4 regions of the Streptomyces sp. NBC_01454 genome follow, and region 1 is predicted to be linked to each of the others. Evidence: riboswitches for the same ligand, from Rfam matches in the RefSeq annotation. Region 1 holds a riboswitch; each other region holds the start of a gene.

The links. Region 1 has a riboswitch for cobalamin ahead of OIU81_RS26085 (prenyltransferase/squalene oxidase repeat-containing protein). Riboswitches for the same ligand answer to the same signal wherever they lie in the genome.
Region 2: it holds a riboswitch for cobalamin, as region 1 does, so the genes downstream of both, OIU81_RS11780 (ribonucleoside-diphosphate reductase subunit alpha) here and OIU81_RS26085 (prenyltransferase/squalene oxidase repeat-containing protein) in region 1, are expected to answer to the same signal.
Region 3: it holds a riboswitch for cobalamin, as region 1 does, so the genes downstream of both, OIU81_RS28360 (cobalamin biosynthesis protein) here and OIU81_RS26085 (prenyltransferase/squalene oxidase repeat-containing protein) in region 1, are expected to answer to the same signal.
Region 4: it holds a riboswitch for cobalamin, as region 1 does, so the genes downstream of both, metE (5-methyltetrahydropteroyltriglutamate--homocysteine S-methyltransferase) here and OIU81_RS26085 (prenyltransferase/squalene oxidase repeat-containing protein) in region 1, are expected to answer to the same signal.

The regions. Positions count from the first base shown of each region.
Region 1 covers NZ_CP109460.1:5,888,797-5,890,986, forward strand. The annotation lists gene OIU81_RS26085 (prenyltransferase/squalene oxidase repeat-containing protein) at 1-840, opposite strand, end outside; cobalamin riboswitch at 1,042-1,185, opposite strand; gene OIU81_RS26090 (MBL fold metallo-hydrolase) at 1,294-2,190, opposite strand, start outside.
Region 2 covers NZ_CP109460.1:2,730,079-2,732,268, forward strand. The annotation lists gene mctP (monocarboxylate uptake permease MctP) at 1-276, shown strand, start outside; cobalamin riboswitch at 594-741, shown strand; gene OIU81_RS11780 (ribonucleoside-diphosphate reductase subunit alpha) at 902-2,190, shown strand, end outside.
Region 3 covers NZ_CP109460.1:6,416,407-6,418,596, forward strand. The annotation lists gene OIU81_RS28355 (cobyric acid synthase) at 1-89, opposite strand, end outside; gene OIU81_RS28360 (cobalamin biosynthesis protein) at 148-1,143, opposite strand; cobalamin riboswitch at 1,280-1,431, opposite strand; gene OIU81_RS28365 (hypothetical protein) at 1,637-2,095, shown strand; gene OIU81_RS28370 (caspase family protein) at 2,101-2,190, shown strand, end outside.
Region 4 covers NZ_CP109460.1:7,007,518-7,009,707, forward strand. The annotation lists gene metE (5-methyltetrahydropteroyltriglutamate--homocysteine S-methyltransferase) at 1-795, opposite strand, end outside; cobalamin riboswitch at 957-1,183, opposite strand; gene OIU81_RS31000 (nitroreductase family deazaflavin-dependent oxidoreductase) at 1,294-1,791, opposite strand; gene OIU81_RS31005 (MarR family winged helix-turn-helix transcriptional regulator) at 1,939-2,190, shown strand, end outside.

The sequences.
Region 1 (2,190 bases):
CGCCGCGGAGACCTTGCCCGGCTTCGCGTCCGCGCCGTCCTTGCAGGCCGGCGGCGTGAGGGGCGCACGGTGCCCGGCGGGCTCGACGACGAAGCCCCGGCCGAGCGCTCCGGTCGCGGCGGCCGCGGTGGCGTCGGCGTTCGGGGCCGCGCCCTTGAGCTGGAAGGTGAACGCGCCGTGCGCCTCCTCCTTGCCCGCACAGCCCAGCCGGAAGGTGAGCAGCCCGTCGTAGGGGCTCTTGCCCTTCTTCGACGTCACCGACCCCGGCTTCTGCCCCGCCGCCGCGAGCGCCCCGATGACCACCGAGGTGGAGTTGGCGTCGCCGGGCGAGCCGGGCATCGAGCTCCAGCTGCCGTCGTCGTTCTGCACCGACGTCAGCCAGCCCACCGCCTTGTGCACGGCGTCGCCCTGCCCGCCCAGCGCGGCCAGCGCCTGCACCGCGGCGGCCGTCTGGTTGGTGTCCCGCATCGTCTTGGCGTCACAGGCCTTGCCCGGCTCGGCACGGAACGCGGTGAACGCGCCGTCCGCGCACTGCTGCCCGACCAGCCACCGCACCGCCGGCGCCGCCGGACGCACCCCCACGGTGTGCTGCGCCAGCAGCGCGAGCGACTGCCGCCACACCCCGTCGTACTGCGGGTCCTTGGTGCCGTACAGACCGTCGGGCAGCTTCCCGGGTGCCTTGGACAGGACGGACGGCGAGCCCGCGGCAGCGGCGTACGCGGGGGCGGCGGCCGCGCCCAGCACCAGCGCGGCGGCCAGCGCCGTGGTGGCGCGGCGCGCCAGCTGGGCGCCGGAATGCGGCGAAGGGGCCTGGTGGGCCGGGGAAGCCGTGGGAGCCATCGGGTCGGTGCCTCTCGGGTCGGGTCGCGGCGGGTCACACAGCCGCGCTCGGCCGCCCACCCGCGCACCGATCCGGGATCGCGCGCGGTGGCACCGGGCTCAGCTCCGTATACCTCGACGGTGCCGCGCACCGGCCGTCCGCACGGGCGGGCGGCCGCGGTGGCGCGAGCCTTGGCCGTGCCCTTCGGGTGTTCCGGCTCGTACGGCCCGTCCGCGCCGGCCAGGGCCTGGCGTGGGTGGGCCGTCCTCACGGTTGCGGGTCAGCGCCGGATTTCCACCGGCTTCCCCCGATCGGGTACGGATGAAGTTGTCCCGCACACCTTAACCGGCGCCCGCCCGGCCTTCGCTCGCACGTACGAACCGGCTCCGCGCCCCGGGCCGGTCGGCGGCCGAGGTGACGACCGAAGTGACGACCGAAGTGACGGCCGGGGTGACGACCGAGGCGACGACCGGCTACGGCGCTCCGTCCACCGCCTGGTACCGCACGGGACCGGGGCCCGGCACGCACTCCGCCCGGCCCAGCTTCACCAGCCGGCGCAGATGCGCCTCGGCCTCCGAGACGGCGATGGTGCGGGAGCTGTAAGGGATCTGCTCCCAGGGGCGGTTCCACTCCATGGCGGTGGCGAGCTGCCAGGCCGTGCGCGGTGCGCTCAGCAGCGTCCTGAGATGGGCGAGCCGCTCCTCGTGGTGGGCGAGGAGCGCGCGGACGCGTCCGCCGGCGTCGGTGAAGGCGTGTTGGTGGGCGGGCAGCACCTCGGCGGGGGCGAGCCGGCCGACGCGTTCGAGGGAGTCGAGGTAGTCGCCCAGGGGGTCGGCGGCCTCCCCCGGGCCGGTCGCCCCGTGCGAGCCGGGGAGGCCGGGCGGGCCGTCTTCGGCATGCGGGTCCCCGTACAGGCCGATGTGCGGGGTGATGCCCGGCAGGAGGTGGTCGCCGGAGAAGAGCCGGCCGAAGCCGCGGCCGCGCCGCGCGGGGTGCTCCTCCTCCAGGTGCAGACACACATGGCCCGGGGTGTGCCCCGGTGTCCAGAGGGCGCGCAGCCGGCGCCCCGGCAGATCGAGCAGCTCGCCGGGGCCGATCTCGCGGTCCGGCAGCGCGGCCCGCAGGCCGGGCATCCGCCGGCCGCCCCCGGTGGCCCGGGCGGTGCGCAGCGGCGCCAGATGCTCCTCCGGCGCGCCGGCCGCCGTGAGCTGGGTGAGGAGGTGGTCGAGCCAGCCGTCCGGTGTGGCCTCGCGGGTGCGGCGGACCACGGCGGTGTCCGCGGCGTGCATCGCGATCCAGGCGCCGGAGGCCTCCCGCACCTTGGCGGAGAGGCCGTGGTGGTCGGGGTGGTGGTGCGTGATCAGCACGCC
Region 2 (2,190 bases), 3.2 Mb from region 1:
ACGCTCGCGGCCTACGGCGTGGCCAGCCCGACCCAGGCGCACTTCGGCGGCTCCAGCAACGAAATCCCCGGCATCGGTGAGATCGGCTACATCGGTCTGACCGCCTTCGTCCTGAACGTCGTCGTGACGGTCGTGCTGACCTTCGCCCTGAAGGCCGCCAAGGCTCCCGAGGGCATCGACGAGACCAGCCCCGCGGACTACACGGCGGACGCCGGGGACCAGGGCGTCGTCGTCGACCTGCCGCCCGCCACGGCGGGCGCGCCGGCCGGCCACTGAGCTTTTCCCCCGCGCACGGCCACGGGCCGCCGCGTCCCCCGACGGGGGCGCGGCGGCCCTTTCCGCGTCACCCCGCTCGCGTCGTCCGCACCCGCCCGGCACACTGGACGGCGGGCTTCCGCACGGTCCTGCAGAGCGTGCCGACGGCCGGCGGACGGCACCCCGCGAGCGGCCTGAAGAGGCGGCTCCAGGCCCTTCCCACAGGGGTTTTGAGGGCCCGTCGCGGGCCCGGACGGGCCGATGGCGGTGCGCACCCCGCCGGAGTGGTATGACACAACGACACAAGATGTGGGGGTGCGTGCGGGCGGCAGCACAAGATGTATGCTCGTGCTCGCTGTCGCCGCAGGGGAATCCGGTGGGAATCCGGAACTGTCCCGCAACGGTGTAGGGGCGCGCTTCCACGGCCGGAAATCGGCCCCGGCGCACGCCCGAAGTCCGAGGACCTGCCGACGGTACGACCGCACCGCCATGGGTGCGGACGTCGATACGTCCGGGCCCCGAGGGCTGGGCCGGTGGACGCCGCGTGGTGAGCCCGCGCACCCCTGACCGTGTCGGGGTGCCGCATGCCCGCGTGCGCCCGTCGCGCCGACCCTCACGGCCCCCGCCGAGTGAGGGAGAGCATCACGTGACCATCGCGCCAACGGAGCCCGCGTCAGACGCCGAGGTCGTGCCGCCTGCGGTGGCCGTGTCTGCCGGTGCCGCCGGTGCCGCCGACGGCGGTCCGGGCGAGGACGGTCCGGGCGTCGCCCTGCTGCGCACCCTGACCGAGCTGACCGCGGACCTGACCGCGACCGACCCCGGCAAGGTGGCCGCCGCCGCCCTGCGCGGCCGGTACGAGGGCGCAGGCGGGGCCGAACTGCGGTCGCTGGCCACCGATGCCGCGGCCGGTCTGATCGGTGACGAGCCGCAGTACTCCAAGCTCGCCGCGCGCCTGCTCACCCTCGCCGTGGCCGAGGAGGCCGCCGGCCAGGGCGCCGTCTCGTTCTCCGCCTCCGTCGCGACCGGCCACCGTGAGGGGCTGATCGCCGACGAGACCGCACAGTTCGTGGCGACCCACGCGGCCCGGCTGGACGCGCTGGTCGACCGGGCGCTGGCCGACGGCGCCGACGACCGCTTCGGCTACTTCGGGCTGCGCACCCTGCACTCGCGCTACCTGCTGCGCCACCCCACCACCCGTCAGGTCATCGAGACCCCGCAGCACTTCCTGCTGCGGGTGGCCTGCGGCCTGGCGGAGACCGCTGATTCCGAAGAGGGCAGCGAGCGCGCGCTGGACGAGGTCGCCGAGCTCTACCGCCTCACCAGCTCGCTGTCCTACCTGCCCTCCTCCCCCACCCTCTTCAACTCCGGCACCCGCCACCCGCAGATGTCGTCCTGCTATCTGCTGGACTCCCCGCTGGACGAGCTGGACTCGATCTACGACCGCTACCACCAGGTCGCGCGGCTGTCCAAGCACGCCGGCGGCATCGGGCTGTCGTACTCCCGTATCCGCGCCCGCGGTTCGCTGATCCGCGGCACCAACGGGCACTCCAACGGCATCGTGCCGTTCCTGCGCACCCTGGACGCCTCGGTCGCCGCCGTGAACCAGGGCGGCCGTCGCAAGGGCGCCGCCTGTGTCTACCTGGAGACCTGGCACGCGGACATCGAGGAGTTCCTGGAGCTGCGCGACAACACCGGTGAGGAGGCCCGCCGCACCCACAACCTGAACATCGCGCACTGGATCCCGGACGAGTTCATGCGCCGGGTCGAGGCGGACGCCGACTGGTCGCTGTTCTCGCCCGCGGACGCCCCGGAGCTGGTGGACCTGTGGGGCGAGGAGTTCGACGCCGCCTACCGCAAGCTGGAGGCCGACGGCCGGGCGGTCAAGCAGATCCCGGCGCGGGTGCTGTACTCCCGGATGATGCGCACCCTGGCGCA
Region 3 (2,190 bases), 530 kb from region 1:
ACGCTCTTGCCGGCGTCGGACGTCGTACCGGCCACCAACAGGCCACCGCCGACCGCCCCGCCGGACGCCTTCTGCTGCCCGTACGTCACCGGATCCTCCTTCTGTGCCGGCTCCCGCGCCGCCCCTCCGGCGGAAAAACCGGAGGTCTCATCCCTGCCCCGCCGCACGCCGCCGCACCGCCGCCCGCACCACCGCGCCGGCCGCCGGCCGCGCCGCGAGCGTCGCCGCCAGCGCCAGCACACCGACCCGGCGCGAGAGCCGTACGGCCCGTTCGATGTCGGACACCGCCACCGGCCGCGCCCCGCCGTTGAGCACCGGACGGTGTTCCACCCGCCCGCCGTACGCCAGCGTGCCGCCCAGCCGTACGCCCAGCGCGCCCGCGAACGACGCCTCCACCGGGCCCGCGTTGGGGCTCGGGTGCGCGCCGCCGTCCGTGCGCCAGGCCCGCAGCGCACCGCGCCGGCCGGGGCCCGTGAGGACGGTGAGGGCGGCGGTCAGCCGCGAGCCGGGCCAGCCGGCGAGATCGTCGAGCCGGGCCGACGCCCAGCCGAACCGGCGGTATCGGGGCGACTTGTGCCCCACCATCGCGTCCAGGGTGTTCACCGCCCGGAACGCCACCAGGCCGGGCACTCCGCCCACCGCACCCCAGACCAGGGCACCGACCACTGCATCCGAGGTGTTCTCGGCGACCGACTCCACCACCGCACGGGCCATCTGCGGCCCGTCCAGGGCCTGCGGATCGCGCCCGCACAGATGCGGCAGCCGCTCCCGTGCCACGTCCAGGTCGCCCGCCGCCAGCGCACCGCCGACGGCCCGGGCCTCCCGGCCGAGCGAGGTGCCGCCCAGCACGGCCCAGACCGTCGCCGCGGTCAGCGCGATCCGGGCGCCGTCCCGCAACGGGGCCGGGGCGGCGGTGCGTAGCGCGCGCTGCACCAGCGCGGCGCCGGCGGCGGCACCGCCCGCGCACAGCACGGCATGGGCCGCCCCGTGGCCGCGGTGGTCGCGCCACAGCCGGCGTTCGATGGCGGCCGCGGCCCGGCCGAAAGCGGCCACCGGATGCCCGCGCCGGGGATCCGCCGCGATCAGGTCGGCGAGAAAGCCGAGAGCCGCGCCGCACGCATATCCCGCGTGTTCGCCGCGCATCGGGTCACACCGTCGCCAGGGCGTGTCCGCGAAGAAGCCCTGCGGCAGCGGGCGATGGAGCTCTCGACGGGCGGCCAGGCATGGTGATATGTCCTCACTCAGGGTCCGCGCCCTGGCTCGACGTGACGGCGACATGAGTCTCCTGGCTCCCCGGATCGGCGAGTCCTCCGGCCTTCCCGCCCCGACGCGTCCGCCGTTCGGCGTGCGCGCGAGGGGCCGTGGCCTTCGCTGGAGGAACCCTCCCCGGTGACAGTGGCGGGACCGCGCCGGATTCGCACCGGACTTCCTCAGCTGTCGCCGAATGGCTCGGGCAGTCCACCACGCTCCGCGAATGCCCGTCAACTCACCCTTGACCTGCGACGCTGCCCCGTGGCAGGGGCTGTGGCCCACGCCACAGCGTGGCGGAAGGATCACGGACGGTTGCCCGCGCACCTGATTCCACGTCACTATCGGGAGCGCGGCGGCGACGGGGCCGCCGGAAGGGGGCCGGGGGATGCCGCAGCGCGCTGACCGTCACGAGATCCGCATCAGGGTCACGGGCACCAACAATCCCGATCAGGACATCGAGGACCTCAAGACCTGGCTGGCGCGCGAGCCGTGGCTGGCCCGGCGGCAGTACGACTGGGCGATTCGGCCCCGGCCGGCGGACGCCCGCGACGGCGCGAACGGCGACCCGGCCGCCCCCGGCGACATGGCCGTGGGCGTCGACGATCTGGTCCTGGTCATCGTCGGGGCGGTCGCCGCCGAGATCACCAAGAGCCTGAGCATCGCCCTCAAGGAGTGGCTGCGCCGCCGCCGCGAGGAGCGTGACACCGGCGAACGGCCCGCCGTCGCGGTCGGCGTCGACGGCGGCCTGCGTGCCCTGGGGGACGAGGGTCCGGGTGCCCCGGCCCCCGGAGCCCCCGATCCCGGCAGCCCGGACGACGGGAGCGGCAGCATCGCCGGGGACTGAGCCGGATGTCCGAATACGACGCGCGGGGCAAGGTCAACCGGGCGCTGCTGATCTGTGTCGACGACTACCGCCATCTGCGCCCCCTGCCCGCGGTG
Region 4 (2,190 bases), 1.1 Mb from region 1:
CTTGGCCAGGATGCCCAGCGCGTCGCCGAGCCGGCCGAAGTACGAGGCGACCAGGAGCTTCGGCCGGTCCGTGGCATTGCCGAGCTCACGGCAGGCGCGGGCGGCGGCGTTCAGCTCGGCCGGCGTGCGGTCCTGGACCAGGGCCGGTTCGTCGAGCTGCACCCACTCGGCGCCCGCGGCCCGCAGGTCGGCGAGGACCTCGGCGTACACCGGCAGGAGCCGGTCGAGCAGGGTCAGCGGCTCGAAGTCCGCGGCCACCCCCGGAGCGGGCTTGGCCAGCAGGAGGTAGGTGACCGGCCCGACGAGGACCGGGCGGGCGGTGTGCCCGAGCGCGAGGGCCTCCGTCAGCTCCGCGACCTGCTTGCGGGAGTCAGCGGTGAAGACGGTGTCCGGGCCCAGTTCGGGCACCAGGTAGTGGTAGTTGGTGTCGAACCACTTGGTCATCTCCAGCGGGGCGACGTCCTGGGTGCCCCGGGCCATCGCGAAGTAGCCGTCCAGGGCGTCGGCGCCGACCGCCGCGCGGTGCCGCTCGGGGACCGCGCCGACCATGACACTGGTGTCCAGGACGTGGTCGTAGTACGAGAAGTCACCGGACGGCACTTCGTGGAGGCCGGCGTCGGCCAGCTGCTGCCAGTGGGAACGGCGGAGGGTGCGGGCGGTCTCCTTCAGGGCGTCGGCGGTGACCTCGCCCTTCCAGTAGCCCTCGATCGCCTTCTTCAGTTCCCGGTGCTGTCCCTGGCGGGGGTAGCCGTACACGGTGGCCCGTGCTGCCGCGGCTGCGGACGTCGCTGTCACGGAACTCTCCTTCGCGAGATGTCTCGTTGGTGTCCCGGAGACGGAACGAGAGCGCGAAGGAACGACTGACCGGGCGGACCACGCCGCGGTGTCGCCGCGGGTGCCGCTCCAGAGCTACGCCGACCCGCCCACGAGGTCACCGGGATGGCCGCACACGAGCGGTCGCGTGCGGGCAACGGGCAGGTCTTCGGACTCGTGGGCCCGTCTCGTGCGTACGAGACACCTACTGGCCGTCGCTTCCCGAACCCGGCCGGGTCCAGTGCGTATGACGGCGTTCGTTCCCACTCACCGCTGCGGGGCAGTCCCGGATTCCCACCGGGTTCCCTCTTACGACGCTCCCGCCTGGCGGACGGGGCGAACCAGCTGCACCCGTCACCCTAGAGGGACAACCCGCGGGCGCACACCCCCGCCCGGATGGCGGACGGTGAGAGGGGACGGCCCGTCGTGCGGCCGAGCTGCCCCGGCTCGACCCTCCGCGGCAGCGGGGGAGGCCGTGCGTCACCCGGGAGTTGACTCCAGACGTACGAACGGGATCGACCGCCCGGCCGTGCGGAAGGCCGCTTCGCTGCCGTCCACGTCGAAGCCCATGAAGGCACACAGGCGGCGGGCGAGCCGTGGGTGCCGGGGGGCGTAGCGGGCCATGAGGGCGGCGCCGTCCTCCGGGGGCAGGAAGTGTGCGGTGGTGGTGTAGTGGTGCGTGCCGAACCGGATCGTGCCGCGCGGGGTGTGGCGCAGGTTCTGGTACCAGGCCGCGGCCGGGCCGAAGCCGGAGGCGACCGTCCAGCTGAGCCGGTCGCCGTCCCGCTCGTACGCGATCACCTCCAGGACCACACTGCGGCGGAGTCCCGTGCGGCGACCGGTGTGGTGCAACAGGAGCAGTCGTTTGCCGAAGAGCGGGCCGAGACCCGCGCGGTAGAGACGGATGGGCAGGCGAACCAGCACGCGTCGCCATCCGGTGGGCAGTTGCGGGCGTCCTTGCGTCGAGAACGGTGTCATCGTCGCCTTCCGGATTCGGGAAGCTTCAGCCCTCGGCCGGTGAGGGAGCGAGACCGCGGAGGCGAATCTTCGGTGGTGCAACCTTTGCACAGTCTAAATCCGGTGGGCGGTGCCGGGGGAGGCGCGGTCCGACGGTAGAAAGGGGGCATGACCGAGCGTGCAGCCCCCGCGGGGGACGTGGATGATGTGGACGCGGTGACCCGTGCGGTGCTCACGGCGTCGAGACTGCTGGTGGCGGTGTCCGCGCGCTCGCTCACGGCGGTCGAGGAACGGGTGACGCTGCCGCAGTTCCGGATGCTGATGGTCCTTTCCACGCGCGGAACCACCAAGCTGGTCGTCCTCGCCGAACTCCTCCAGGTCGCCCCGTCGACCGCGATGCGCATGGTGGACCGGCTCATC